DNA from 2 places in the Streptomyces sp. G5(2025) genome. Region 2 is predicted to be linked to the other one. Evidence: predicted binding sites of a transcription regulator. Region 2 holds the regulator's gene; the other holds the start of a gene.
The links. Region 2 encodes HrcA, which represses chaperone genes, less so after heat shock. Its sites were predicted from a motif close to TTNGCACTCNGNNNNNCNGAGTGCNAA; they were not measured.
Positions count from the first base shown of each region.

Region 1: the regulator HrcA is predicted to act here: its motif matches at 1,850-1,876, upstream of groL (chaperonin GroEL).

Region 1 is NZ_JBMUZT010000006.1:3,508,559-3,523,134, forward strand. Features, by position in the region: gene groL (chaperonin GroEL) at 95-1,720, opposite strand; gene ACOBQB_RS26675 (cold-shock protein) at 2,073-2,276, opposite strand; gene ACOBQB_RS26680 (ubiquitin-like small modifier protein 1) at 2,731-3,006, opposite strand; gene thrC (threonine synthase) at 3,120-4,415, opposite strand; SAM riboswitch class I at 4,433-4,561, opposite strand; gene ACOBQB_RS26690 (glucosyl-3-phosphoglycerate synthase) at 4,714-5,658, shown strand; gene ACOBQB_RS26695 (alpha,alpha-trehalose-phosphate synthase (UDP-forming)) at 5,711-7,129, shown strand; gene ACOBQB_RS26700 (hypothetical protein) at 7,126-7,644, opposite strand; gene otsB (trehalose-phosphatase) at 7,731-8,609, opposite strand; gene ACOBQB_RS26710 (DUF3263 domain-containing protein) at 8,629-8,862, opposite strand; gene ACOBQB_RS26715 (ABC transporter substrate-binding protein) at 8,872-10,089, opposite strand; gene ACOBQB_RS26720 (SIS domain-containing protein) at 10,366-11,259, shown strand; gene ACOBQB_RS26725 (beta-propeller fold lactonase family protein) at 11,333-12,370, opposite strand; gene ACOBQB_RS26730 (ROK family protein) at 12,615-13,589, shown strand; gene nagA (N-acetylglucosamine-6-phosphate deacetylase) at 13,589-14,576, shown strand, end outside.
Region 2 is NZ_JBMUZT010000006.1:2,452,244-2,466,819, forward strand. Features, by position in the region: gene ACOBQB_RS21975 (ribonuclease Z) at 1-16, opposite strand, end outside; gene ACOBQB_RS21980 (histidine triad nucleotide-binding protein) at 32-385, opposite strand; gene ACOBQB_RS21985 (S41 family peptidase) at 478-3,690, opposite strand; gene ACOBQB_RS21990 (hypothetical protein) at 3,773-4,411, opposite strand; gene ACOBQB_RS21995 (VOC family protein) at 4,479-4,871, opposite strand; gene ACOBQB_RS22000 (16S rRNA (uracil(1498)-N(3))-methyltransferase) at 4,892-5,632, opposite strand; gene ACOBQB_RS22005 (nitronate monooxygenase) at 5,629-6,711, opposite strand; gene dnaJ (molecular chaperone DnaJ) at 7,182-8,321, opposite strand; gene hrcA (heat-inducible transcriptional repressor HrcA) at 8,322-9,338, opposite strand; gene ACOBQB_RS22020 (MBL fold metallo-hydrolase) at 9,546-10,316, shown strand; gene ACOBQB_RS22025 (DUF3097 domain-containing protein) at 10,352-11,233, shown strand; gene hemW (radical SAM family heme chaperone HemW) at 11,383-12,615, opposite strand; gene ACOBQB_RS22035 (SpoIIE family protein phosphatase) at 12,694-14,576, opposite strand, start outside.

The DNA of each region.
Region 1 (14,576 bases), 1.1 Mb from region 2:
CCGCGCCGACAACGCCCGAGGGCGGCACCCCTTCCTGAGAAGGAGTGCCGCCCTCGGGACGCGAACGTCAGGACAGTGATCAACCAGAGGTCGATCAGAAGTCCATGTCACCGCCCGGCATGCCGCCGCCGGCCGGGGCAGCGCCCGCCTTCTCCGGCTTGTCGGCGATGACGGCCTCGGTGGTGAGGAACAGCGCGGCGATCGACGCGGCGTTCTGCAGGGCGGAGCGCGTGACCTTCGCCGGGTCGAGGATGCCCTCGGCGATCATGTCGACGTACTCACCCGTCGCGGCGTTCAGGCCGTGGCCGACCGTAAGGTTCCGCACCTTCTCGACGACGACGCCGCCCTCAAGGCCGGCGTTGACGGCGATCTGCTTCAGCGGGGCCTCAAGGGCCAGCTTCACAGCGGCGGCACCGGTGGCCTCGTCGCCCTCCAGCTCCAGCTTTTCGAAGACCTGGGTGGCCTGGAGCAGGGCCACGCCGCCACCGGCGACGATGCCCTCCTCGACGGCCGCCTTCGCGTTGCGAACGGCGTCCTCGATGCGGTGCTTGCGCTCCTTGAGCTCGACCTCGGTCGCGGCACCGGCCTTGATGACCGCAACACCGCCGGCGAGCTTCGCCAGGCGCTCCTGCAGCTTCTCGCGGTCGTAGTCGCTGTCCGAGTTCTCGATCTCGGCGCGGATCTGGTTGACGCGGCCCTGGACCTGGTCGCTGTCACCGGCGCCGTCGACGATGGTCGTCTCGTCCTTGGTGATGACGACCTTGCGGGCGCGGCCGAGCAGGTCGAGACCGGCGTTCTCCAGCTTGAGGCCGACCTCCTCGGAGATGACGGTGCCACCGGTGAGGATGGCGATGTCGCCGAGCATGGCCTTGCGGCGGTCACCGAAGCCCGGGGCCTTGACGGCGACGGACTTGAAGGTGCCACGGATCTTGTTGACGACCAGGGTCGACAGGGCCTCGCCCTCGACGTCCTCCGCGATGATCAGCAGCGGCTTGCCCGACTGCATGACCTTCTCCAGCAGCGGAAGGAGGTCCTTCACGTTGGAGATCTTGGAGTTGACGATCAGGATGTACGGGTCGTCGAGCGACGCCTCCATACGCTCCATGTCGGTGGCGAAGTACGCCGAGATGTAGCCCTTGTCGAAGCGCATACCCTCGGTGAGCTCCAGCTCCAGACCGAAGGTCTGGGACTCCTCGACGGTGATGACGCCTTCCTTGCCGACCTTGTCCATGGCCTCGGCGATGAGCTCGCCGATCTGGGTGTCGGCGGCGGAGATGGAGGCCGTCGAAGCGATCTGCTCCTTGGTCTCGACATCCTTCGCCTGCTCAAGGAGCGCACCGGAGACGGCCTCGACGGCCTTCTCGATGCCGCGCTTCAGAGCCATCGGGTTGGCACCGGCGGCCACGTTGCGCAGACCCTCGCGCACCAGGGCCTGGGCCAGGACGGTCGCGGTCGTCGTGCCGTCACCGGCGACGTCGTCCGTCTTCTTCGCGACCTCCTTGACCAGCTCGGCGCCGATCTTCTCGTACGGGTCCTCGAGCTCGATCTCCTTGGCGATGGAAACACCATCGTTGGTGATCGTGGGGGCGCCCCACTTCTTCTCGAGGACGACGTTGCGACCCTTGGGGCCCAGGGTCACCTTGACGGCGTCGGCGAGCTGGTTCATGCCGCGCTCGAGGCCGCGCCGTGCCTCCTCGTCGAACGCGATGATCTTGGCCATGTGAAGTGGTCCTCCCGGACAGGGGTGGAAACGCAAACGGACCGTGCTGGTGCCCGCGACGGACGGACTGCGCACCGTGTGGTTCCTTGCCCCACGCGGCCCGCGGACCTCACCGACCCGATCCAAGTTCTGTCACTCTCACTGGGAGAGTGCTAAGCCCAATGATTAGCACTCGACCCCTGCGAGTGCAAGCGCCTCTCCCGGATCCGGGGGGCGCGATCCGGACCCACCCGCCCCTACCCGCGGGCGCGCCCGTCCCTACCCGCGGGCGCGCGGGCGCACACGAGGGGCCCGTACCCCAGTGGGATACGGACCCCTCGCGATGCTTGCTTCGGTGGTCGATCGCGCCGAGCTAGACGGCGAGCTTGACCATGTCCGCCTGTGGACCCTTCTGGCCCTGCGAGATCTCGAACTCGACTCGCTGACCTTCTTCAAGGGTGCGGTAGCCGTCCATCTGGATCGCGCTGTAGTGGACGAAAACATCCGCACCACCGTCGACCGCGATGAAGCCGTACCCCTTCTCCGCGTTGAACCACTTGACGGTGCCCTGAGCCATGCCTAACTCCCCTATTACTGGCCCTTGCACAGGACCGCACTTCGCGGACCCGGGTCAGACCTCACCCGCCAATGGATGGGGGTGTGCGCCGGAACGCGTCGACCGCCGCTGAATGTATCTGTCCAACTGCCCTCTGCAACAGGTCAATCGGACGAGAATTCTGGGCATGCCGGATCGGCGATATACGGAGTGTCCACCAGGATTCAGGGCAAGTCGGGCCCGACAAATGCCACGAAGGGCTCAAAAGGGCGGCTCGCTTTGGCTGCTTCTTGTCGGCTCCGGGCCGACTTCGTATATGCGCTCGGCACAAACGGCGAAACAGGATTCCCAACTGTACCGCGCTCAACCATGCAGAATTGCCCCCTCCGTTTGTCAGCGGGAGAGGGCAATTCAGGTTACGCAGGGAAGTTGCAGAAACGGATCACCAGCACATCAGCAGCAGATCACCGGCAGATCATCCGCCGGCGACCGCCGGAATGATCGACACGCCCGCGCCGTCCGGGGTGGCCGTCTCCAGGCCCTGCTCGAAGCGGACGTCGTCGTCGTTGACGTACACGTTCACGAAGCGGCGCAGCTTGCCCTGGTCGTCCAGGACGCGGGCGGCGATGCCGGTGTGGTTCTTCTCCAGGTCGGCGATGACCTCCCCGAGGGTCGCCCCCTCGGCGGCCACCTCGGCCTGCCCGCCGGTGTAGGTACGAAGGATGGTGGGAATCCGGACGTTGACGCTCATGGGGTTCACCTCTGGGATACGTGGAGTGGGCGCCCCTGGAAGGGGCGCGGGGAACTGCGCGACCAGCCACGACGGCCCCGCAGCCGGAAAGGAGAGCTCAGGCCCTACGGCGGCTAACCGGCCAAGCCCGCGGAGCGGAACGCCTCAAGGCTCGGCTTGATCGTCGCGGTGGCCTGCGAGGTCTCGGCGACGGCGTCCAGCGTCTTCAGGCCGTCCCCGGTGTTCAGCACCACCGTGGTGAGCGCCGGGTCGATGAGCCCCGCCTCGATCAGCTTCTTCGTGACGCCCACCGTGACACCTCCGGCGGTCTCCGCGAAGATGCCTTCGGTCCGCGCCAGGAGCTTGATGGCGTCGACGACCTGCTCGTCGTTCACGTCCTCCACCGCCCCGCCCGTGCGGCGCGCGATGTCGAGCACGTACGGCCCGTCGGCGGGGTTGCCGATGGCCAGCGACTTGGCGATGGTGTTCGGCTTCTGGGGGCGCACCACGTCGTGACCGGCCTTGAAGGCGGCCGAGACCGGCGAACACCCCTCCGCCTGCGCACCGAAGATCTTGTAGGGCTTGTCCGCCACGAGACCGAGCGCGATCAGCTCCTTCAGACCCTTGTCGATCTTCGTGAGCTGCGACCCGGAGGCGATCGGGATGACGAGCTGGTCGGGCAGCTCCCACCCCAGCTGCTCGCAGATCTCGTACGCGAGGGTCTTGGAGCCCTCGCCGTAGTACGGCCGGAGGTTGACGTTGACGAAGCCCCAGCCCTCGCCCAGCGGGTCGCCGATCAGTTCGGAGCAGAAGCGGTTCACGTCGTCGTAGTTGCCCTCGATGCCGACGAGCTCGCCGCCGTAGACCGCGGCCATGACGACCTTGCCCTGCTCCAGGTCGTGCGGGATGAACACGCAGGAGCGGAAGCCCGCGCGGGCGGCGGCGGCGCCGACGGCGCCCGCGAGGTTGCCGGTGGAGGAGCAGGAGAGCGTGGTGAAGCCGAAGGCCCTGGCCGCCTCCAGCGCCTGCGCGACGACACGGTCCTTGAAGGAGTGCGTGGGGTTGCCGGAGTCGTCCTTGACGAACAACTTGCCCTGTTCGACGCCGAGTTCCCGCGCGAGGTTGTCGGCCTTGACGAGCTTGGTCCAGCCGGGGTTGAGGTTCGGCTTGTCGGCGACGTCGGCGGGGACGGGGAGCAGCGGGGCGTAACGCCAGATGTTGGCGGGTCCGGCCTCGATGCGCTCGCGGAGGGCTTCCGGGTCGCCGAGGGGCAGGTCGTACGCGACTTCGAGGGGGCCGAAACACTCGGCGCAGGCGAAGATCGGGCCCAGCGGGAAGCGGGTGCCGCACTCACGGCACGAGAGGCCGGACGCGGGGCCGAGGTCGACGGAAGGGGTGGTGCGTTCGGTGGCGACAGTCTGCACAGCCATGGAGGCGAGGCCCTTTCTCCTCATCTTCCTCGCGACGCATCTCGCCGCGAGACGGAATTGGCACCTTCCCCACCGTGACCTCGCGGTCGGCGGGAGGGTTGCCGGGGCTTCAACGGGCCGTATCCCTCTGCCCCTCTGGATGAGCGGTATTCGATTGTGGGTTTCAGTTGTAGATCATGCTGCGGCGACCCCGACATGCGATGGTCACCGGCGTTGTTCAAGACTGTAACCGAAGCCCTGGACCCTTGAGATAGTCGTCCGAACCGCGAGATGGATCACATATGGGAGGACCCTGACCGTGCTGGAAGAGGTCGAGCGCTGGCTGAACAGGCGTTCCTGGTCGGTCGCCGACCGCCCCTTGGACCGCCTCGTCGCCGCCAAGCGCGCGTCCGGCGCGACGGTGAGCGTCGTGCTGCCCGCCCTCGACGAACAGGAGACGGTCGGCGCGATCGTCGCCGAGATCCGCCGCGCGCTGATGGAGCGCGCCCCGCTCGTCGACGAACTGGTGGTGATCGACTCCGGCTCGTCGGACCGTACGGCCGAGGTGGCCGGCGAGGCCGGCGCCAAGGTCGTCCACCGGGACGAGATCCTGCCGCGGATCGCGCCGCTGCCCGGCAAGGGCGAGGTGCTGTGGCGCTCGCTGCTGGTGACGGGCGGCGACATCGTGGCGTTCGTCGACGCGGACCTGCGGGAGTTCTCCGCCGACTTCGTCTCGGGGATCGTCGGCCCGCTGCTGACCGACCCCGACGTGGCGTTCGTCAAGGCCATGTACGACCGGCCGCTCGGCGAGGCCGCCGGGCAGGGCGGCCGGGTGACGGAGCTGATGGCGCGGCCGCTACTGAACATGCACTGGCCGCGGCTGGCCGGTTTCGTGCAGCCGCTCGGCGGTGAGTACGCGGCCCGCCGGTCCCTCCTGGAGCGGCTGCCGTTCCCCGTCGGGTACGGCGTGGAGCTGGGGCTGCTCGTGGACGCGCTGCACACGGTGGGCCTGGACGCGCTGGCGCAGGTCGACGTCGGGGTGCGCAAGCACCGCCACCAGGACGGGCAGGCGCTCGGGCGGATGGCGGCGGCGATCTACCGGACGGCGCAGGTGCGGCTCGCGCGCGGGCATCTCGTACGGCCCGAGCTGACGCAGTTCGAGCGAGGAGAGGGCGGGTTCACGCCACGCACCCACGCGGTGGACACCGAGGAACGGCCGCCCATGACCGGCGTCGCGGAGTACGCGCACCGACGCGTGGCGTGAGCGGCCGGGACCATACGTTTGCCCGCCGCCCGGACGGGCTACGTTTTGGCACATGGTGTCCGATCCGGCTAAGTCAGCAGCAGCGCAGGTACTCGTCGCGTCCAACCGCGGCCCCGTCTCGTACACAGTGGGGAAGGACGGTGAGCTGACGGCCAAGCGCGGCGGCGGCGGCCTCGTCTCCGGACTGAGCGCCATCGGCGACGAGGCGGACGCTCTGTGGGTGTGCGCGGCGCTCGGCGAGGGCGACCGGGAGGCGGTGCGGCGCGGCGTCGGTGAGCCGGGCGTGCGGATGCTCGACATCGACGCGGGCTCACGCGAGGGCGTGCACGCCGCCGCGTACAACGGCATCGCCAACTCGGTCCTGTGGTTCGTGCACCACATGCTCTACCAGACGCCCCTGGAACCGGTCTTCGGCCCGGAGTTCCGCGCGCAGTGGGAGGCGTACGAGACGTACAACCGCGCGTTCGCCGAGGCGCTGGCGGCCGAGGCGGCGCCCGGCGCGGCGGTCGTCGTGCAGGACTACCACCTCACGCTGGTGCCGGGCATGCTGCGCGAGCTGCGCGAGGACCTGCGGATCGGCCACTTCTCGCACACCCCGTGGGCGCCGGCCGACTACTTCCGGATGCTGCCGGACGACGTGGCCGAACAGGTGCTGCGCGGCATGCTCGGCGCGGACCGCCTCGGGTTCCTGACGGGGCGGTGGGCGGACGCGTTCACGGAGTGCTGTGTGCGCGTGCTCGGCGGCACGTCCGGCACGCGGATCGGGGTGCACGGGCTCGGCGCCGACGCGGACTTCCTGCGGGAGCGCTCGCGGCGCGAGGACGTCGAGGAGCGGATGGCGACGCTGCGGGGGCAGGTGGGCGAGGGCCGCAAGACGATCGTGCGGGTGGACAGGACCGAGCTGTCCAAGAACATCGTGCGCGGCCTGCACGCCTACCGGGAGCTGCTGGAGACCCGCCCCGAGTGGCGCGAGCGGGTCGTCCACGTCGCGTTCGCCTACCCGTCGCGGCAGGACCTCGCGGTGTACCGGGACTACACGGCGGAGGTCTCGCGCGTCGCGGAGCAGATCAACGCGGAGTTCGGTACGCCCGGCTGGACCCCGGTGCTCCTCCACGTCGACGACGACTTCGCCCGCTCGCTCGCGGCGTACCGCCTCGCGGACGTGGCGCTGGTCAACCCCATCCGCGACGGCATGAACCTCGTCGCGAAGGAGGTCCCGGTGGTCTCCGACGAGGGCTGCGCGCTGGTGCTCTCGCGGGAGGCGGGGGCGTACGAGGAGCTGGGTGAGGACGCGCTGGGGGTGAACCCCTACGACATCTCGGCCACGGCGGAGGCGCTGCACGCCGGTCTTTCGATGCCACCCGGCGAGCGCGCCGAACGCACGAAACGCCTCACGGCGGCGGCGACGGCACTGCCCCCGACCCGGTGGTTCCTGGACCAGCTCCACGCCCTGACGGGCGACGCCGCCTAGCCCGCCCCTCCCGCCACTTCGCTGATACGCCACCCGACCATGCCGGCGGCGCCGGACCGACCGGTGGCGTCGAGGCGCAGCTCGTCCCGCGCGCCTGTGGTGCGCGCGGTGGTGGGGACCCCGTCGCAGTCGACGGTGCGGTGCGTGGGGCCCTTCCCGGCGATCGACAGATCGATCCGTCCCTTCCCCGCGCAGGCGACGACGACCTCGTACACCGTGCCCGGCCGCAGCTTCGGCCGGGCATGGATTCCGTCGCCGACGCGTTCGAGTCCGGACTCGACGAACAGGGGATCACTGTCGTCGATCGACTCCGTGCCCAGAGCCTTCCTCACCCGCTCGCCGAACTCCTCATCACCGCCCGCGGACGAACTCCCGGCGGCCGTCGGGCGTGCCCCCCGGCCGGCGCCGTCCGCCCCGCCCCCGTCCTCGGAGCAGCCGGTCAGGACCGCCAGACAGACCACCACGGCCCAGACCCCACCGCCGTATCGGCGCGCGCTCCGCTGGGGCCTCGTCATGAATGCGCCGTCCACATCGCCATCCGGGGGCCTTTCTTGTACGGGCCGTCGCGCTGACGCGGTCCGACAGTGAGCGTCTCGCGCGGTCAGGCCCCGGGCAGGCCGGCGGTGAGGGAGGCGAGCAGGTTCACCACTCCCGCCGGGCCGTCCACCACCAGGTCGGCGCGGTCGGAGAGTTCCGTCACCTCCGCGCTGCCGCTGCACACCAGGAGGCCCGCGACGCCGTCCGCGCGGAGTTTCTCCACCGCGGCGAAGGCGGGGAGGTCGCCCAGGTCGTCGCCCGCGTAGAGCACGGACTCCGCGCCGACCTCGCGCAGGTACGCGGCGAGGGCCACGCCCTTGTCCATGCCCGGGGGGCGCAGTTCGAGGACCATGCGGCCCGGTTCGACGATCAGGCCGTGCCGGGCCGCCAGTTCGGCGAGCGGTGCGCGCAGCGTGTCGTAGGCAGCCTGCGGGTCCTGCGCGCGGCGCGTGTGGACGGCGACGGCGCGGCCCTTCTCCTCGATCCACGTGCCGCGCCACGCGCCGATCGTGTCCAGGAACCCGGGCAGTTCGGCGCGGACGGCCGCGACGCCGGGATGCGCCTCGGCGGCCTGGACGGTGCCGGTGACCGCGTCCCAGCGCTCGGCGCCGTAGTGCCCGAGGACCACCAGCTGTTCCAGGCCGGGCACGCCCGCGAAGCCGCCGTAGCGCACGGCGACGCCCGCCGGGCGGCCCGTGACCACCGCGGCGGACCGCAGGCGCGGGGCGAGGGCGGCGAGCGCGGGCACGGCGTCCGGGTGGGCGCGGGCCTGCTCGGGGTCGGCGACGATCGGGGCGAGCGTGCCGTCGAAGTCGAGGGCCACGACGGCCCGTTCGGGCCGCGCGAGAAACGCGGCGAGACCGTCACGGCCCGCCGCCGTCACGGGCTCCGGCAGTGCGGGACGCCCGTGCCGGTCGGGCTGCGCGTACGTAGGGTCACCCATGGGCCCGACCTTAACCGCGTCAGCGCTCCTCGCGCCGCGACTCCCGCACCCGGCGCAGCCGATTGACCGTAATCGGGTCGTGCGCGAGGGCCCGGGGGTCGTCGAGAAGGGCGTTCAGGAGCTGGTAGTAGCGCACGGGGACCATGCCCAGCTCCTCGCGGACGGCGCGTTCCTTCGCGCCGGGCCCCGGCCAGTCGCGCCGCTCCAGGGCGAGGACGGCACGGTCCCGCTCGGACAGTTCCTCTTCGGTCATGCCGTCACGTTATTCCGCGTCCTCCGCGGTCGCCGCCTTGTTCTGGATCTGGCCGAGGATCATGGACGGGTTGCCGTTCTCGGTGACCGTCTTGCCGATGTTGTTCTTGATGTCGGCCGAGACCTGCGCCCACGACGTCTTGCCCACCGGGTAGAGCTGGGAGGTCGGCAGCTCCTTGAGGAACTTGCCCAGCTCGGTGTGGCCGCGGTCCTTGGACATCTGGTCGAACGCGGAGGTCGTCACGGGCAGGATGTCGTACTCGTTGGAGAAGTCGAGCACGTTCTTCTTGCTGTAGACGAAGTCGAGGAACTTGCCGGCCTCCTTGCGGTGACCGTTCTGCTTGAACGCCATCATCCAGTCGGCGACACCCATCGTGGCCTTCGCCTTGCCGTTGACGCCGGGCGCCGGCACCATGCCGAATTTCACGCCCTTCTTCGCGGCCATCTTCATCAGCGTCGGGTGGCCGTTGAGCATCCCGACCTCCCCGCGCGAGAACGCCGCGAACGCGTCGGCGCGGTTCATCTGACCGGGCGCCTTCGGCCCGGTCAGCCCCTTGCCGACCAGCTCGTCCCGGAGCCAGGCGAACGTCTTGGCGTTCTGCTTGGAGTCGATGTCGTACGAGCCGACGTTGTCGGTGTAACCGCCGCCGCCGCTCAGCATCCACATCAGCGTCTCGGCGGGCGCCTCCTCGGGGCCCAGCGGCAGCGCGTACGGGATCTTCACGCCGCGCGCCTTGAGGGCCTTCGCGGCGGCCTGGAGCTGGCTCCAGCTCTGCGGCGGGGTGAGACCGGCGTCCTTGAAGAGCTTGGTGTTGTAGAAGAGCAGGCGCGTGGAGGAGGCGAACGGCATGCCGTACTGGATGCGCTTGACCTCGCCGGCCTGGGCGAGCGGGGTCATGAAGTCGGCCTGGGTGGCGATGGAGAGCAGTTCGTCGGCCTCGTAGAGCTTGCCCTGCGCGGCGTAGTCGGCGTACGCGCCGATCTGCGCCAGGTCGGGGGCGTCGCCCTTCTTGACCATCTCCTTGACCTCGCGGTCCACGTCGTTCCAGGACAGGACGGTGACGTCGACCTTGATGCCGGGGTTCTCGGCCTCGAAGGCCTTGCTGAGCTTGTCCCAGTACTTCTTGGAACTGTTGGCCGCGGAGTCGCCGTAGTCGGCGGCCACCAGCTTGAGGGTGACGTCGCCGGAGTCGCCGGGACCACCGCAGCCGGCGAGCACGCCCGCCATGCCCAGTGCGGCCACCGCCGCGGTCAGTCCTGTCACGCGCCGCTGCACAGCTGTCCCACCCTCATTGCTTTCGCGTACCGGGGCCGGTGCGCCCCACCGCTGTCGAACTGCGATTTTCCCCCGAGTTTCCCCCGGGTCCGAACACAAGGTCTACACCAGCCCAGTATCACTTGTGCAACGGACGCCCACGGACGCCCACGGGCACCCATTGCAGCCCCGTCCCCGGCCTGCTAAGCACGACACGTTCACGTCCCGCACGACGAGGAGCCTTGCCGCATGTCGCGTACCGCAGCAGAAATAGCCACTCAGCCCGCCTGTTGGCACCGGGCGGCGGAGGCGGCGGCCTCCTTCACGGGGCTGCCGCAGCCGGGTGAGCGGGTCGCCGTCACCGGGTGCGGGACCTCATGGTTCATGGCCATCGCGTACGCGGCGCTGCGCGAGGCGGCGGGACAGGGCGAGACGGACGCCTTCGCCTCCTCGGAGTTCCCGGCCGGGCGGCGCTACGACCGGGTGGTCGCGATCACCCGCTCCGGTACGACGACGGAGGTGCTTGAGCTGCTCGGGCGGCTCAAGGGCTCGGTCCCGACGCTCGCGCTGACCGCCGACCCGAAGACCCCGGTCATGGACGCGGCCGACACCGTGGCGGTCCTGGACTGGGCGGACGAGGAGTCGGTCGTCCAGACGCGCTTCGCGACGACCGCGCTCGCCTTCCTGCGGGCCGGGCTCGGTGACGTGCCCGGCGTGAAGCCGGTGGCCGAGGCGGCGGTCGACGCGGAGCTCGCGGTGACGGAGCCGCTGCCGGCGGCGGTGCTCGGGGCGGAGCAGTGGACGTTCCTGGGGCGCGGCTGGACGTACGGTCTCGCGCTGGAGGCGGCGCTGAAGATGCGGGAGGCGGCGGGGGCGTGGACGGAGGCGTACCCGGCGATGGAGTACCGCCACGGGCCGATCTCCATCACGGGCCCCGGCCGCGTGGCGTGGATGTTCGGCACGCTGCCGGAGGGTCTCGCCGGTGACGTGGCCCGGGTCGGCGGCGAACTCGTCGCCCGCCAGGACGCGGACCCACTGGCCGACCTGATCCGCGCCCAGCGCCTCGCGGTGGCCCTGGCCGAATCCCACGGCTTCGACCCGGACCGCCCCAAAAACCTCACCCGCAGCGTGATTTTGAGCTAGGGGTACGGCGGCGGGGTACGGGGGCAGGGGTACAGGGGCAGGGCGGCGACTCATGCCGCCGTGCCCCGCCCACTCACCTGGGAGTGATGGCGATGCCCTCCGGCTGATGGCCGGTGCGCAGGGTCGTGCGTACCTTCGCGAGTCCCGGGTCGATCACCGAAACCGTGTCGGAGTCCTCGTTGGTGACCCAGACCCGGCTGCCGCCCGGGCTGACCGCCACGCCCTGCGGTGTCTTGCCCACGGGCACCTCGGAAAGGACACCACCGGTCGCGGTGTCGATGACAAGGAGTACGTCGGCCCCGGAGTCCGCGGCGTACAGCCGCTGTCCGTCGGGGCTGACGCCCAGGCCGAGCGGGGCCTTGCCGGCCGGCCAGGTGGCCGTCACCTTGCGGGTGGCCGGGTCGATGACGGAGACCGTCCCGGAGCCCGTGTTGGCGACGTAGACCCTGTCCCCCTTGACCGTGGCGGTGATCCCGCTGGGGAAGTCGCCCACGGGAATCCGGGCCACGGGCTCATGTCCCCTGGACAGGACGGTGACGTTGTTGCTGCCGCTGTTGGTGACGTAGGCGGTCCCGTCGGGCAACGTGGCGACGCTGTGCGGGAGTTCGCCCGTCGCGGGCGTCGCGATGACCTTCTGGCCGGCCGTGTCGATGACGGAGACGTTGCCGCTGCCCCAGTTCGCCGCGAGCACCCACCGCCCGTCACGGCTCGGAGAGGCCGAGAACGGATAGGACCCGACCGGCACCGTCGCCACGGCTTTGCGGCTGGCCGTCTCGATGAAGGTGACCGAGTCGGACAGGCCGTTGGCCACGTACACGTGCGAGCCGTCGGGGGCCGCGCCCACGCCGGTCGGTCCGCTGCCCACCGTCGTGGTGGCGACGGGCCGCTCCAGGCGGACGTCGAAGGAGGAGACGGTCCCGGAGCCGCTGTTGGCCACGTACGCGACGATGCGCATCGGGAAGCCCTTGGCGGGCGTGTCCTTCGCCGCCGGTTCCGGTGCCGGGGGCGGCGCGCCGGGTGCCGCGGCGGAGGTGCAGGCCATGACGGCGAGCACGAACCCGAGCGTCAGACGGATACGGAAGCGGCCGCTGCCTGCGGAGAGTCTCAGCATGGATCCACCTCTGGCTGTAGGGAGTCCGGGAGTCCGGGACGAACGCGCAGGGTCAAACGCTCGACCTGGCCGTCCCACACGGCCGGAACAGGGATTCGTTCTTTCGCATGGCGGCTTTTGCGGCAAATCGTCCATTTCGCATACTTGCGGGAGTCATATGACAGCAGCATCTACTGCCACGCCTCACCCGCCCGCCACCCAGGTGGACTAGACCTTTCAAGGGGTGACGGGCGAGACTGTATCCGTGAGACACGTCATCGCCCTCGATGTGGGCGGCACCGGAATGAAGGCCGCCCTGGTAGGGGCGGACGGCACCCTGCTGCACGAGGCCCGCCGCCCGACGGGCCGCGACCGCGGCCCCGAGGCGGTCGTCGCGTCCATCCTCGACTTCGCCGCGGACCTCCGCGCCCACGGCATCGCCCACCTCGGCGAACCCGCCGCGGCGGCCGGCGTCGCCGTGCCCGGCATCGTCGACGCCGCCCGCGGCATCGCGGTCTACGCGGCCAACCTCGGCTGGAGCGACGTCCCCCTGCGGGACCTCCTCAGCGCCCGCCTGGCAGGCGTCCCCGTGGCCCTCGGCCACGACGTGCGCACCGGCGGCCTCGCCGAGGGCCGCCTCGGCGCGGGCAAGGACGCCGACCGCTTCCTGTTCGTGCCCCTGGGCACCGGCATCGCGGGAGCCATCGGCATCGGCGGCGCCATAGAACCCGGCGCCCACGGCTCGGCCGGGGAGATCGGCCACATCGTCGTACGCCCCGGCGGCCCGCCCTGCGGCTGCGGCCAGCGCGGCTGCCTGGAACGCCTGGCCTCCGCGTCCGCGGTGAGCACGGCGTGGGCCGAGGCGAGCGGCGACCCCGAGGCGGACGCCGCGGACTGCGCCAAGGCCGTGGAGTCCGGCGACCCGAGGGCCCAGGAGGTCTGGCGCGACGCCGTCGACGCCCTGGCCGACGGCCTGCTCACCGCCCTCACTCTGCTGGACCCGCGCACCCTGATCATCGGTGGCGGTCTGGCCGAGGCGGGGGAAACCTTGTTCACGCCGCTGCGGGCCGCCGTCGCGGCGCGCGTCGTCCAGTTCCAGACGCTGCCGGAGATCGTGCCCGCGGCCCTCGGCGACACCGCCGGGTGCCTGGGCGCGGGCCTGCTCGCCTGGGACCTCCTCGACGAGCCGGCAGCCCCCGCACACCCAGCGGACATCGACCCCCCGGAGGTAACCGCCTGATGGCCACTCGCAAGGTTCTCGCCGGTGCCCAGGTGGTACTGCCCACCGGAACCGTCCCCGACGGCCGCGTGACCGTGGACGGCACCCGCATCGCCGAGAACGCCCCAGCCGACGCGCAAGCGCAACCGCACGCCGACACCCTCGACCTCACCGGCCACTGGGTGGTCCCCGGCTTCGTCGACATCCACAACCACGGCGGCGGCGGCGCCTCCTTCACCTCCGGCACCGTGGGGGACGTACTCAAGGGCGTCCACACGCACCGCCTGCACGGCACGACCACCCTTGTCGCCTCCACCGTCACCGGCGAGATGGACTTCCTCGCCGAGCGCGCCGGACTCCTGAGCGAGCTGGCCGAGCAGGGCGACATCGCCGGCATCCACTTCGAGGGCCCCTTCATCTCGCCGTGCCGCAAGGGCGCGCACAGCGAGGACCTGCTGCGCCACCCCGACCCCGCGGACGTGCGCAAGCTGATCGACGCGGCCCGCGGCCGGGCGAAGATGCTCACCCTCGCCACCGAACTGCCCGGCGGCCTCGACTCCGTGCGCCTACTCGCCGAGCACGGCGTCATCGCGGCCATCGGGCACACCGACGCCACGTACGAGCAGACGGTGGAGGCCATCGACGCGGGCGCCACCGTCGCCACCCACCTCTACAACGCGATGCCGGGCCTCGGCCACCGCGCGCCCGGCCCCATCGCCGCCCTCCTGGAGGACGAGCGGATCACCGTCGAACTGATCAACGACGGCACGCATCTGCACCCGGCCGCCCTGGAGCTGGCCTTCCACCGCGCGGGCGCCGACCGCGTCGCGTTCATCACGGACGCGATGGACGCGGCGGGCTTCGGCGACGGCCGGTACATGCTCGGCCCGCTGGAGGTCGAGGTGAAGGACAGCGTGGCGCGGCTCGTCGAGGGCGGCTCGATCGCGGGCTCCACGCTCACCCTGGACCGCGCCTTCAAGCGCTCGGTGACCGTCGACGGCATCTCCG
Region 2 (14,576 bases):
GTTCACGTGACGACAAGAGGGGCCGGCCCCGCTATCCGGGAGGCCACTGGAGGCCGCGGCCGCCCAGGACGTGCGCGTGCGCGTGGAAGACGGTCTGCCCGGCGCCCGCACCGGTGTTGAAGACGATGCGGTAGCTCTCCGCGGCCTCCTCGGTAGCGACCTCCTGGGCCTCGCGCAGCACGTCCGCGGCGATCTGCGGCTCGGCGGCGGCCAGCGCCGCGGCGTCGGGGTGGTGCACCTTGGGGATCACCAGGACGTGCGTGGGGGCCTGCGGGTTGATGTCGCGGAAGGCGAGGGTCGTCTCCGTCTCCCGGACCTTGGCCGCCGGCACCTCGCCCGCGACGATCTTGCAGAACAGGCAGTCGCTTCGCGCTTCGCCCGCCATGGGTCCGGCCTCCTCAGGAGCAGTGATCAGTACGCACGGAATGCTATCCCTCCGCGCCGCGCGGCGGCGGGCCGCCGGGGCGCGGACACGGTCTACGGCGTCCAGGGCAGGTCCGGCGCGCTCTTGGCGGGGTGCTCCGCCAGCGCGGCGAGCGCGATGCGCACCGCCTCGTCCAACTGCGGGTCGCGGCCCGCCGCGTAGTCGTCCGGGGTCATCACGACCTCGACGTCGGGGTCGACGCCGTGGTTCTCCACCCCCCACTCCTCGCCCTCCGTCCAGAACGCGTACTTCGGCTGCGTCACCAGCGTGCCGTCGACCAGGTGGTAGCGGCTGTCGATGCCGACGACGCCGCCCCACGTGCGGGTGCCGACCACGGGTCCGATGCCGAGCGCCCGGATCGCCGCGTTGACGATGTCGCCGTCGGACCCGGAGAACTCGTTGGCGACGGCGACGACGGGCCCGCGCGGCGCGTCCAGGGGGTAGCTGAGGGGCCGTGAGCCGCGCGGCAGGTCCCAGCCGACCACGCGGCGCGCCAGCTTCTCCACGACGAGCTGGGAGGTGTGGCCGCCGCGGTTCTCGCGGACGTCGACCACCAGGCCCTCGCGGGCGACCTCGACGCGCAGGTCCCGGTGGATCTGCGCCCAGCCCGGCGCCTGCATGTCGGGGACGTGGAGGTAGCCGAGGCGGCCGCCCGAACGCTCGTGGACGTAGGCCCGCCGGTCCGCGACCCAGGCGTGGTAGCGCAGCGGCACCTCGTCGTCGACGGGGACGACCACGGCGTGCCGGGGGTCGCCGCCGCCCGAGGGCGAGACGGTCAGCTCGACGGGCTTGCCCGCGGTGCCGACGAGCAGCGGTCCCGGGCCGGTCACGGGGTCGACGGGCCGTCCATTGACCTCGATCAGCGCGTCGCCGGGGCGGACCGCGACGCCGGGCGCCGCCAGCGGGGAGCGCGCGGCGGGGTCGGAGGTCTCCGAGGGCAGGACGCGGTCGACACGCCACAGGCCGTCCTCGCCCCGCGAGAGGTCCGCGCCGAGGAGCCCCTGCCGGAGCCCCGAGCCGCCGCCCGAGCCGCCGGGGACGACGTACGCGTGCGAGGTGCCCAGCTCGCCCTGGACCTCCCAGAGCAGGTCGACGAGGTCGTCGTGGGTGGCGACACGGTCGAGCACGGGGCGGTAGCGCTCCAGTACGCCGTCCCAGTCGACGCCGCCCATGTCGGGCCGCCAGAAGTTGTCCCGCATGAGGCGGCCCGTCTCGTCGTACATCTGACGCCACTCGGCGGCCGGGTCGACGGTGTGGCGGATGCGGGTCAGGTCGACGGAGATGTTCGAGTCGCTGTCCTCGTCGCCGGAGGCGCGCCGGTCGCTGGGCACCACCTTCAGCTTGCCGTCGGTCCACAGCAGGGCCCGCTTGCCGTCGCCGGTGACCGCGAAGTGGTCGGCGTCGGCGGCCAGTTCCTCCACGCGGCGCTGGGCGAGGTCGTACCGCTCCAGCTCGGTGTGCGGCTCCGGGTCGGACGGGGTGGCCCGGGAGGCGCCGAGCACGCCCCGCACCGGGTGGCGCAGCCAGAGCAGGCCGTCCTTGGCGGCGCGCAGCGTCGTATAGCGGGCGGCCTCGACGGGGAACGCGACGATGCGGTCGGCGAGCCCGTCGAAGTCGACGCGGGTGACGGGCGCGCCCTCGCTGTCGGGCGTCTCGGCGCCGGGGCTGTCCTGCCCCTCGAAGGGCCGGCCGTGCCGCTGCGGCCCGAACGGGGACGGCGTGGTCGCGGCGAGCGTGAGGAGGTACGGGCGGGAGCCGCCGACGAAGGCGAGGTCGAAGACGTGCTCGTCGTAGACCGGGTCGAAGGCGCGGGCGGAGAGGAAGGCGAGGTGCTTGCCGTCGAGCGTGAACGCCGGCGAGTAGTCGCGGAAGCGCAGCGGGGTCGCCTCGGCCACCGACAGGTCGGCGGTGCCCGCGAGCTTGAGCTGCCGCAGCGGGCTCGGGCCGGGGTGCGACCAGGCGAGCCAGGCGGAGTCCGGTGAGAAGACGAGTCCGGTGACCTCGCCGTCCTCGCTGCGGTCGACCTCGCGGACCTCGCCGCTCTCCCGCTCGACGAGCAGGACGCGCCCGTCGTGCGAGGCGACGGCGGCGCGGCTGCCGTCCGGCGACATGGCGAGCCCGAGGACCCGGCCGAGCTGCCCGGCGGCGAGCCTGCGCGGGGTCGCGCCGGGCGCGGGGCCGGTGGCCGGGGCGAACTCCAGCGCCTCGTCGCCCTCGGCGTCGGTCACCCACACGACGTGCTCCTCGCCCGCCACGCGGAAGGTGCGGGGCAGCCGGGCGCGCACGCCCGGCGTGGCGGCGAGCGCGCGGGCCGGGCCCTCGCGGTGCGTGACCCAGTGCACGGAGCCGCGTACGGAGACGGCGCTGCCGCGGCCGGTGTGGTCGGGCGCGGCGGACCCGAACCAGCGGGCGGCGGACACGGGGTGCGGCTGGAGGTCGGTGCGCTGGCCGCCGAGGCGGATGTCGAGGGGGCGCGGCTCGGCGTCGGCCAGGTCGTCCAGAAGCCAGAGCCGGCCGGCGCTCATGTAGATCACGCGGGTGCCGTCGGTGGCGGCGTGCCGGGCGTAGAAGCCGTCGAGAGGCGTGTGGCGGCGCAGGTCGGAGCCGTCGGGCAGGCAGGAGTAGAGGGCGCCGACGGCCTCGTGGTCGGAGAGGAAGGCGACCCGGTCCCCCACCCACAGCGGGTACTCGATGTTCCCGCCGAGCTCTTCATGGAGGCGTACGAACTCCGTGTCCGCCGCCTCGCGGAGCCACAGCTTGCCCGCGGTGCCGCCCCGGTACCGCTTCCACCAGGCGGCCTCACGGCCCAGGGGCGCGGAGGTCAGCAGGACCTGCCCGTCGGGGCCGTGCGTGGCGTTGCCGACGAGGCCGTAGGGCAGGGTGGCGGCGGGTCCGCCGTCCAGCGGGACGGCCCGCGCCCAGCAGCGGCTCCAGGAGGCCTGGCCCGCGGCGGAGACCGTGAGAACCTTCCCGTCGGGGGTCCAGCCGCGCACGCCCGTCTTCCAACTGCCCCAGTACGTCAGCCGCTTGGAGGGGCCGCCGTCGACGGGCGCGATGTGCACCTCGGGCGCCCCGTCGCGGGTGGACGTCCAGGCGACGGTGGTGCCGTCCGGGGAGACGCGGGGATGGTTCACGGGCGTGTTGTCGGCGCTGACCCGCCAGGCGCGGCCCCCGTCGAGGGGGGCGACCCAGACGTCGTCCTCAGCCGTGAACGTGGCCAACTCGCCGTGGATGTGCGGATACCGGAGGTACGCAGTCTGTGTCACACCGTCCAGCGTAGGCAGGCGCCGGGCGGCCCGGAAGCGGTTTGGATCACTTCGGCCGGGGTGGACCGCCCGGCGGGCCACGTCACTTCCCCGGCAGGCAGTCGCAGGTCGGGGGCGGCGGGTCCGGGGTGACGGTCACCGTCACGGTCACGGTGGGGCGGGGCTCGGGCGGGTCGTGGGAGGGCGGCGGCGGGGAGGAACCGGGCGGGGCCGGGGTCGGCGTCCCGCCGCCACCGTCACCGTCGCCGGCACCGCAGTTGCCGAGCACGTCGACCCGGAACCACTCCTTGCCGTCGACCTTGGCGGTGAGGTCGCCGCGTACGCAGCGGTCGTCGACGAGGGAGGACACCTTGCCCTTGATGGTGATGTCTTTGTTGCCGTCGTTGCCGTCGTTGCCGTCGTTGCCGTCGTTGCCGCCGGTCTCGCCCTGGCAGTCCACCTCCACGACGGTCTTCTCCGTGGGCCCGCCGCTCTTCGGGGTCACCCGGTCCTGGTAGCGGGCGGTGCAGCTGAGCCACGCCACGTCGAGCTTCTGGCGCTCCAGCTCCTTGGTGCCCATCCGGTCGGTGGTGAGCGCGACCGCCGCCGTGTTCAGATCGCCGTTCGCGGGGTCGCACGCGGTGACGCCGAGCGCGGCCGCGCCGGCGAGCCCCACGGCGTACAGGACCGGCCTGCGCCGCTGCCACGCGTTCCGTTGCGGTAACCGCCTCAAAGCCCCCATGGGCGGCAGAATGCCACTCCGTACGCCGGGGCGGTAGACCGCTCGCGCATACGCCCGCTAAATCCGGTCAGCCGCGCAGCAGCAGCCACTCCTGGAGCTCCACCACATTGCCCTCCGGGTCCTTGAGGTGGGCGACGCGCATGCGGTCCGTCATCGGCGCGGGTCCGTGCGCGAGGACGGCTCCGCGGGCGACGATCTGTTCGCAGTACGCGTCCAGGTCGTCGACGCGCAGCACCACCAGGGAGCGGTGCCCGGTCGCCGCCTCGCCCAGTTCGCCGAGGATCCCGGCCATCGTCGCCCGGTCATGCAACGCGATGCCCGCCGAGCCGACGGCCGGGCTGAACTTCTCGTACGGGCCGTCCTGCGCGCCCGACTGCGGCTTCAGGCCGAGGACGTCGGCGTAGAAGCGGTAGCAGGCGGGGAAGTCCGTGACGAGCAGGCGTACCTGAGCGAGTTCCAACGCGTCCCCCAGAGGGTCGGTCAGGACCAGCGGCCCGTGCGTCCGAGCAGCAGCGCCGTCGCCGCGGTCCCCGCGGTCGATGTGCGCAACACACTACGTCCGAGGCGGTACGGCTTCGCGCCCGCCGCGGCGAAGGCCGCCAACTCGTCCGGGGAAACGCCACCTTCGGGCCCGACGACGAGCACGATGCGACCGCTCGCCGGGAGTCCGGCGGTGGCCAGCGGCTCGCTGCCCTCCTCATGCAGGACGGCCGCGAAGTCGGCGTCCGCGAGGAGGGCGGCGACCTGCTTGGTGGACGCCGCGTCCGCGACCTCGGGGAAGCGCACCCGGCGCGACTGCTTGCCCGCCTCGCGCGCGGTCGCCCGCCACTTGGCCAGCGCCTTCAGGCCGCGCTCGCCCTTCCACTGCGTGATGCAGCGCGACGCGGCCCACGGCACGACCGCGTCGACACCGGTCTCCGTCATGGTCTCGACGGCGAGCTCCCCGCGGTCCCCCTTCGGCAGCGCCTGTACGACGGTGACGCGGGGCGAGGCCTCGGGCTCCTCGGTCACGGGGTCCATCCGTACGACGAGCCGGTCCTTGCCCTCGGTGTCGAGGACCACGCAGTGCGCCCACCGTCCGGCGCCGTCGGTCAGGACGACGTCCTCACCGGCGTGCAGCCGCTTCACCGAGACCGCGTGGCGCCCCTCGGGGCCGTCGAGTACGTACCGTCCACCACGGTCCGCGTCGAAGTGCTCGACGACGAAGACGGGGGCGGTCACGCGGCGCCGCCCTGATCCTCGGCGGCCAACGCGTCCTCGGCCTCGGCGAGTTCGGCCGCGAGGACCTCCACGAGCTGCCCGGCGGGCAGCTCCCGGGCGAGCCGGTGGCCCTGCCCGGCCCACAGGGCCATGCCCTGCGCGTCACCGGCCTTCGCGGCGGCCTTGCGCAGGCCGCTGGTCAGGTGGTGCACCTGGGGGTAGGCGGCGGGGGCGTACGGGCCGTGCTCGCGCATGAAGCGGTTGACGAGGCCGCGCGCGGGCCGCCCGGAGAACGCCCGGGTCAGCTCGGTCCGCACGAACAACGGATTGGTCATGGCCTGCTTGTGCAGGGCGTGGGCGCCCGACTCGGGCGTGACCAGGAACGCCGTGCCGAGCTGCGCGGCGTCCGCGCCCGCCGCGAGGACCGCGGCGATCTGCGCGCCGCGCATCAGGCCGCCGGTGGCGACCAGGGGGATCTGCGCGGTCTCGCGGATCTGCGTGATGAGGGAGAGCAGCCCGATCCCGGCGCCGTCGGCCTCGGGGTTGTCGCGATGGGTGCCCTGATGGCCACCCGCCTCGACGCCCTGCACGCACACGGCGTCGGCGCCGGCCCACTGGGCGGCCTGGGCCTCTTCCGGCGTGGTGACGGTGACGACGGTGAGGGTGCCGACGCGCGCGAAGGAGTCCAGCACGTCGCGGGTGGGGCACCCGAAAGTGAAGGAGACGACCGGCACCGGGTCGTCGAGCAGGATCGCGAGCTTGGCGTCGTACCCGTCGTCGCGCCCGCTGTCCGGGTCGCCGAGCTGCGTCTCGTACCAGGTGGCCTCACCGGCGAGCTGGCTGCGGTAGACGTCGATCGCGGCGGCGTCCGCGGTGTCCGGCTGCGGCATGAAGAGGTTGACGCCGAAGGGCCGCGAGGTCAGGCCCCGCAGCTGCTTGATCTCCTGGTACATCCCGTCGGCGGTCTTGTACCCGGCGGCGAGGAAACCCAGGGCGCCGGCCTCACAGACGGCCGCGGCCAACTGCGGACAGGACGCGCCGCCCGCCATGGGGGCCTGCACGATCGGATGGCGGCAGAGATCGGTCAGTGCGGAGGACATGCACGCATCGTGCCACGCCCAACACAACCAACCGAATCGAGCCGCCGGCCCCCCAGGCCCCCGCTGGGGCCGCGCCCCCTAAGGGGCGCGAGGAACAGCGCGAACAACCACACACAACCCGCACAGACAGACCACGGAGACGCCCCATCAGGGGCGCGGGGAACTGCGCGAGCAACCCACGACACCCCGCACAAGACAGACAACACAGGCACCCCACCCAGGGGCGCGGGGAACTGCGCGAGCAACCACAGACGCCCCGCACAGACAGACCACGGAGACGCCCCATCAGGGGCGCGGGGAACTGCGCGAGCAACCCACGACACCCCGCACAAGACAGACAACACAGGCACCCCACCCAGGGGCGCGGGGAACTGCGCGAGCAACCACACACAACCCGCGCGCAGACAACAAAGCGCCCCCGGCACGGGAGAGAACCCGCCCCGGGGGCACAACAAATCCCGCTCAAGGCGCTACCGCCCGTTGAACGCGTCCTTCAGTCGCGAGAACAACCCCTGCTGCCCCGGCTGGAACTGCCCCGTAGGCCGCTCCTCACCCCGCAGCTGCGCCAGCTCCCGCAGCACCCGCTCCTGCTCGGCGTCGAGCTTGGTCGGCGTAAGGACCTCGACGTGCACGATGAGGTCACCGCGCCCACCGCCCCGCAGATGCGTGACGCCACGCCCATGCAGCGGCACCGACTGACCGGACTGCGTGCCCGGCCGGATGTCGATCTCCTCCAGGCCGTCCAGCGTCTCCAACGGCACCTTCGTGCCGAGGGCCGCCGCGGTCATCGGGATGGTGACCGTGCAGTGCAGATCGTCACCGCGCCGCTGGAAGACGGCGTGCGGCAGCTCATGGATCTCCACGTACAGGTCACCGGCGGGACCGCCACCGGGCCCGACCTCGCCCTCACCGGCGAGCTGGATCCTGGTGCCGTTGTCGACACCGGCCGGGATCTTCACCGTCAGCGTCCGCCGCGACCGGATGCGGCCGTCACCGGCGCACTCGGGGCACGGCGTCGGCACGACGGTGCCGAAGCCCTGGCACTGCGGGCACGGCCGCGAGGTCATGACCTGTCCGAGGAAGGACCGCGTGACCTGCGACACCTCACCGCGACCGCGGCACATGTCACACGTCTGAGCGGAGGTCCCCGGCGCGGCTCCCTCACCGCTACAGGTCGTACAGACCACGGCCGTATCGACCTGGATGTCCTTGGTCGTCCCGAAGGCGGCCTCGTCGAGGTCGATCTCCAGCCGGATCATGGCGTCCTGGCCGCGACGCGTACGCGACCGCGGTCCCCGCTGCGACGCCGTCCCGAAGAACGCGTCCATGATGTCGGAGAAGTTGCCGAAGCCACCGGCGCCGAAGCCGCCCGCGCCTCCGCCGCCGCCCGCCTGGGACAGCGGGTCGCCGCCGAGGTCGTAGACCTGCTTCTTCTGCGGGTCCGACAACACCTCGTACGCGGCGTTGATCTCCTTGAAGCGCTCCTGAGTCTTCGGATCCGGATTCACATCCGGGTGAAGCTCACGCGCCAGCCTCCGGAAGGCCTTCTTGATCTCGTCCTGGGAAGCGTCGCGGCGCACGCCGAGTACGGCGTAGTAGTCCGTGGCCACTTACGACTCCGCCAGGATCTGTCCGACGTAACGTGCCACTGCGCGTACTGCTCCCATCGTTCCCGGATAGTCCATGCGGGTCGGTCCGACCACGCCTAGTTTGGCGACTGCCTCGCTGCCCGAACCGTAGCCGACCGAGACCACGGAGGTGGAGCTGAGGCCCTCATGGGCGTTCTCGTGACCGATCCGTACGGTCATGCCCGAATCCGTCGCCTCGCCAAGCAACTTGAGGAGCACGACCTGCTCCTCAAGGGCTTCGAGAACGGGGCGGATCGTGAGGGGAAAGTCATGTCCGAAGCGGGTGAGATTGGCGGTGCCGCCGATCATCAGCCGCTCCTCGGTCTCCTCGACAAGCGTTTCGAGGAGGGTGGAGAGCACCGTCGAGACGGTGCCGCGGTCCTCGGCCTCGAAGGCCTCGGGCAGGTCCTGCACCAGCTGCGGGACGTCCGCGAAGCGGCGGCCCGCGACCCTGCTGTTGAGCCGCGCCCGCAGATCCGCGAGCGACGTCTCCCCGAAGGGCGCCGGACAGTCGATCATGCGCTGCTCGACCCGGCCGGTGTCGGTGATCAGGACGAGCATCAGGCGCGCGGGAGCGAGCGAGAGCAGCTCCACGTGCCGCACGGTCGACCGCGTCAGCGAGGGGTACTGCACGACGGCGACCTGCCGGGTCAGCTGCGCGAGCAGCCGCACCGTGCGCCCCACGACGTCGTCGAGGTCGACGGCGCCGTCGAGGAAGTTCTGGATGGCGCGCCGCTCGGGGGCGGTCATCGGCTTGACGCCGGCGAGCTTGTCGACGAACAGGCGGTAGCCCTTGTCCGTCGGGATGCGCCCCGCGCTGGTGTGGGGCTGGGCGATGAACCCTTCCTCCTCCAGCGCCGCCATGTCGTTGCGGACCGTGGCCGGGGAGACGCCGAGTCGGTGCCGCTCGGTGAGCGCCTTGGAGCCGACCGGCTCCTCCGTCCCGACATAGTCGTGGACGATGGCGCGCAGCACTTCGAGCCTGCGTTCACTGAGCATCGCGCGCACCTCCAGCACGTCATCCGTCGCGGTGATCCCCGGCGTGGACCCCTGCCTGGCACTCAACGCGGGTGAGTGCCAGCCTGTCAAAGGGTCAGTGTACGGGCGTCGGGTACGGACCCGGCAAGGCCGGACCCGGACCCCGTTGCTCATGCCCGGAGGCTGGTTGGTCATGCCAGGCGCCGCCGCAGCGGTTAGCGTCACCGTATGGACGTGGAGCCGGCATGGGAAGCGGCGGGCTGGGAGCGACTCGCACCGCGCGTGGGGCGGTGCCGCCTGCCGGTGTGGGACTGCACGGCGGGGCTCGTCGTCGGTGACGGGGCGGCCCTGATGATCGACGCCGGGTCGAGCCTGGCCGAGGGCGCGGCCCTGCGGACGCGGGCCAGAGAGCTCCTCGGCGGCGGTCGCCGCGTGACGCATCTCGCGTTGACGCATCCGCACTTCGACCATGTCCTTGGGGCCGCGGCCTTCGCGGGCGTGGAGGTGTACGGGGCTGTGGGCATCGACACGGTTCTCGACAAGGGCCGTGAGGAGCTGTGCGCGGACGCGGTGCGGCACGGCCTGGACCCGCGGGCGGCGGCGGAGGCGGTGGACCTCCTTGTCCACCCCCATCACCTGGTGTGCGGGGAGTGGACGCTCGACCTCGGCGGCGGCGTCCAGGTCCTCCTCGCGAACGTCGGCCCCGGCCACTCGGGCCACGACCTGGCGGTCCTGGTCCCCGGCGGGGACGGCGGAGACGGCGGGGACGGCGGGGACGGCGAGCGGGAGATCGTCTTCTGCGGCGACCTCGTCGAGGAGTCGGGCGAACCGCAGGCCGGCCCGGACGCGGTGTCCTCGCGGTGGCCGGCGGCGCTGGACCGGCTCCTGGAGCTGGGCGGCGAGGACGCGCGGTACGTGCCGGGGCACGGTGCGGTGGTGGATGCGGCTTATGTCCGTGCGCAGCGCGCCACACTGGCGGCGATTTCCGGCGTGTCGTGACGGATGGCCCGCCCGTTCTTCCTATCGTCGGCAGAATGCGCCCACCCGTCTCCCGCCACCACCCCTCCGAGGGCCCTCCGGGCCCGCAGCGCCGTCTGTACTCCGCCGATCTCACGCCCCCCTGGAAGAAGCCGAAGCCCGTACCGGAGGTGGCGGCGGACGCCGGCCTCGTGGTGGAGGAGCTGAGCACCGGTTTCTGCGGGGCGGTGATCCGCTGCGAGAAGACCGCGCAGGGCCCGACGGTGACCCTGGAGGACCGCTTCGGCAAGCACCGCGTCTTTCCGATGGAGCCGCGGGGGTTTCTCCTGGAGGGCAGGACGGTGACGCTGGTGCGCCCGGCCGCGGCCCCCGGCGCGAGTGCGCCGGTACGTCCCTCGCGCACCGCCTCCGGTTCGGTGGCGGTCCCCGGGGCGCGGGCCAGAGTCGCCCGCGCGGGACGCATCTACGTCGAGGGGCGCCACGACGCCGAACTCGTCGAGCGGGTCTGGGGCGACGACCTGCGCGTCGAGGGCGTCGTCGTCGAGTACCTGGAGGGGATCGACGACCTCCCGGCGGTCGTCGCCGACTTCTCCCCCGGCCCCGACGCACGCCTCGGCGTCCTCGTGGACCACCTGGTGCCCGGCTCCAAGGAGTCCCGCATCGCGGCGGAGGTCACCGGCGACCACGCCCTGATCGTCGGCCACCCCTACATCGACGTGTGGGAGGCGGTGAAGCCGTCCTCGGTGGGCATCGAGGCGTGGCCCCGGGTGCCGCGGGGGCAGGACTGGAAGACGGGCGTCTGCCGGGCGCTGGGCTGGCCGGAGAACACGGGGGCGGCGTGGCAGCGGATCCTCGGCTCGGTGCGCAGCTACAAGGATCTGCGGCCGGAGCTGCTGGGCAGAGTGGAAGAACTGATCGACTTCGTGACGCATCCATAGCGGGCGGGTCTGCTGCCGGGTGTGTGGGTGCGGGACGGGTCGGCTGCCGGGCAAACGGGCGGGTGGGTGGGAGACCGCTGCCGGGTGGCGCGGCCGGGCAGGACGGCTCACCGCCGGTCGTGTGCCCCGCGGCCCAGCACCCGGCGCCGCTAATCCACCAGCTCCCGGACCACCGCGTCCGCCAGCAACCGCCCCCGCAACGTCAGCACCGCCCGCCCCGCCGCGTACGGCGCCGCCTCCAGCAGCCCCTCGTCCCGGGCCTTGCGCGAGGCGGCGAGCCCGGCCTCCTTCAACAGAGTCAACGGGCAGCCCTCCACGAGCCGTAGCTCCAGCAGGATCCGCTCCACCCGCCGGTCCTCCTCGGAGAGGACCTCACGCCCGGCCCCCGGCGACCGGCCGCCGGCCAGGGCCGCCGCGTACGCCCCGGGATGCTTCACGTTCCACCATCGCACGCCCCCGGCATGGCTGTGCGCGCCGGGCCCGGCGCCCCACCAGTCGGCGCCGCGCCAGTACAGCTCGTTGTGCAGGCAGCGCCCCGCCGCGGACGTGGCCCAGTTCGACACCTCGTACCAGGAGAAGCCCGCCCGGCCGAGGACCTCGTCGGCGATGAGGTACCGGTCGGCGTGGACGTCGTCGTCCGTCATCGGCACCTCCCCGCGCCGGATGCGCCGCGCGAGCTGCGTGCCCTCCTCGACGATCAGCGCGTAGGCACTGACGTGGTCGGGCCCGGCGCCGAGCGCCGCGTCCAGCGTGGCCCGCCAGTCGTCGTCCGTCTCGCCCGGGGTGCCGTAGATGAGGTCGAGGTTCACATGGTCGAACCCGGCCGCCCGCGCCTCGGCGACGCAGGCCTCGGGCCGCCCCGGCGTATGCGTACGGTCGAGGACCTTCAGCACGTGCTGCTTCGCGCTCTGCATGCCGAAGGAGACGCGGTTGAACCCGCCCTCCCGCAGCTCCGCCAGATACGCCTCGTCGACCGACTCGGGGTTCGCCTCGGTCGTGATCTCCGCGTCGTCCGCGAGACCGAACTCGTCCCGTACGGCCGCCAGCATCCGTACGAGATCACCCGCGGCCAGCAGCGTCGGCGTACCGCCCCCGACGAAGACGGTCCGCACCGGCCGCGGGTCGTCGCCGAGGACCTTCCGCGCGAGCCGCACCTCGTCGGTCAGGGTGTCCGCGTAGTTGTCGCGGGAGGCGAGCACACCGCCGGAGCCGCGCAGCTCGGTGGCGGTGTAGGTGTTGAAGTCGCAGTAGCCGCAGCGCGTGGCGCAGTACGGGACGTGCAGGTAGAAGCCGAGGGGGCGGGAGGCCGCGCCGGCCAGGGCGGACGCGGGCAGCGCGCCGTCCTCGGGCATGGGCTCACCATCGGGCAGTGCGGAAGGCATACCGTCGATTGTCCCGCACCGCCGGAGCGCGAGCGTCAGCTGCACCTACAGCGCCTATGCGCCTATGCGCCTATGCGCCTACTGCGCCTGAAGCACCAGCAGCGCCAGGTCGTCGTCCGGCGGGCGCTCCGAGAACTCGTGCACGAGCCGCCGGATCTCCTCCGCCACGAGCGCCGCGTCGAGCCCCGCGCAGCCGGCGAGGGCCTGCGCCAGGCCGTCGCCGTCGTCGAACTGGAGCCGCCCCGAGCGCCGCTCGGTCACACCGTCCGTGACGCACAGGAGGGTGTCGCCGGTCAGCAGGTCGAAGCTCTCGCTGGTGTACGTCTCGTCGTCGACGACCCCGAGCAGCATCTGCGGGCTCGCCGCCGACCGCACCTGCCCGTCGGGCGACAGGAGCAGCGGCAGCGGGTGCCCGGCGCACGCGAGGGTGCAGCGCACGCCGCCTTCGTGCGGGACCAGCTCGCCGTAGAGGAGGGAGAGGAAGCGTGAGGTGGGGCCGTCGGCCGGTACGCCCTGGCCGCCCGCGACGGCGACGACGGCGGCCGCCGCGTCCGCGGCCTCGGTCGCGTCGTCCAGGAGCAGTTGGTTCAGTCGGTCGAGGACCTCGGCGACCTGGTAGCCCTCGCGGGCGAGGAGCCGCAGCCAGGGCCGGGCGAGGCCGATGACGACGGCGGCCTCGGGGCCCTTGCCCTGGACGTCGCCGAGCGCGAAGCACCAGCGCCCGTCCCCGGCCTGGAAGACGTCGTAGAAGTCGCCGCCGGGGCCGCCCTTGTCCCGCGGCTCGTACACCAGGCCGCTCTGCACGCCGGGGATCCGCGCGACCTTGCTGGGCAGCAGCCCGCGCTGGAGGACGCGGCTGATGTTGGCCTGGCGCTGGTAGCGGCGGGCCGTGCTGACGGCGAGGGCGACGCGGCGGCTGAAGTCCTCGACGAGGCCGGTGACCTCGTCGGGGAAGCGCAGCAGGCCCGCCCGGCCGATGACGAGCGTGCCGAGCGTCCGGCCGCCCGCGGTCAGGCGGTACGCGAGCGCCGTCCCGGACGTCTCGCCCGCCAGCGCCTCGCCGGGCCAGCGAACGGGGAGGGCGCCGGTGCCCGCCGCGTCGGGCAGCTGGGGCGGGTCCTTCTCCAGTACGCGGCGCAGTTCCTCTATGCGCTGCTCGCTGGTGTGCCAGACGCGGGCCAGGCGCGCGCCCGGGCCGCCCGCGGTCGCGCGCGCCGGACCCTCCGAGGCCTCGTCGAGCCAGACCGCGCACCAGTCGGCGAGCCGCGGCACGAGCAGCTGTCCGGCGAGCGCTGCCACCAGGTCCTCGTCGAACTGCCCGGCCAGCAGGTCGGAGGCCTCGGCGAGAAAGCTGAGGGCCCCGCGGTTGACCCACTCCGTGTCGTGCGTGACGCGCTTGGGCAGCGGCGCGAGGATCCCGGCGGCGCGCAGCCCGCGCTTGAGGGCCTGTTCGCTCGCGTACGACTCGCTGTCCTGGTCGGCCGGGACGCCCTCGACGGGCAGCCGGACCCAGACGGTCTTGGTGCCCGTGCGGTAGGTGATGCCCCAGGACTCGGAGAGGCTCGCGACGAGTTGCAGGCCCCGGCCGTACTCGGGGGTGCCGGTGGACGCGGGGCTGCCCTGCTCGCCGCGGACGGCACGGGAGGGGTGGTGGTCGGAGACCTCGATGACGAGGCCGTCGGTGTCCTCGCCGGGCCCGGCCTCGTCGAGGCGGCACAGCAGTTCGACCGCCGTGCCCGCGTGCACCACTGCGTTGGTCACCAGTTCGCTGACGAGGAGCACCGCGTCGTCGACGAGGCGGTCGGTGACGCCGGCCGCCGCGGGTACGCCGAGTTCCGTCCAGTCGGCGAGCGCGGCGCGCACGAAACCGCGCGCGGCGGCGGGCGCCAGCGGGTTCCCGGGCAGGGACGTGCGCACCCCCGCCGGTGGCCCCGGGCGGTCCGGGCCCTCGGCACCGGCAC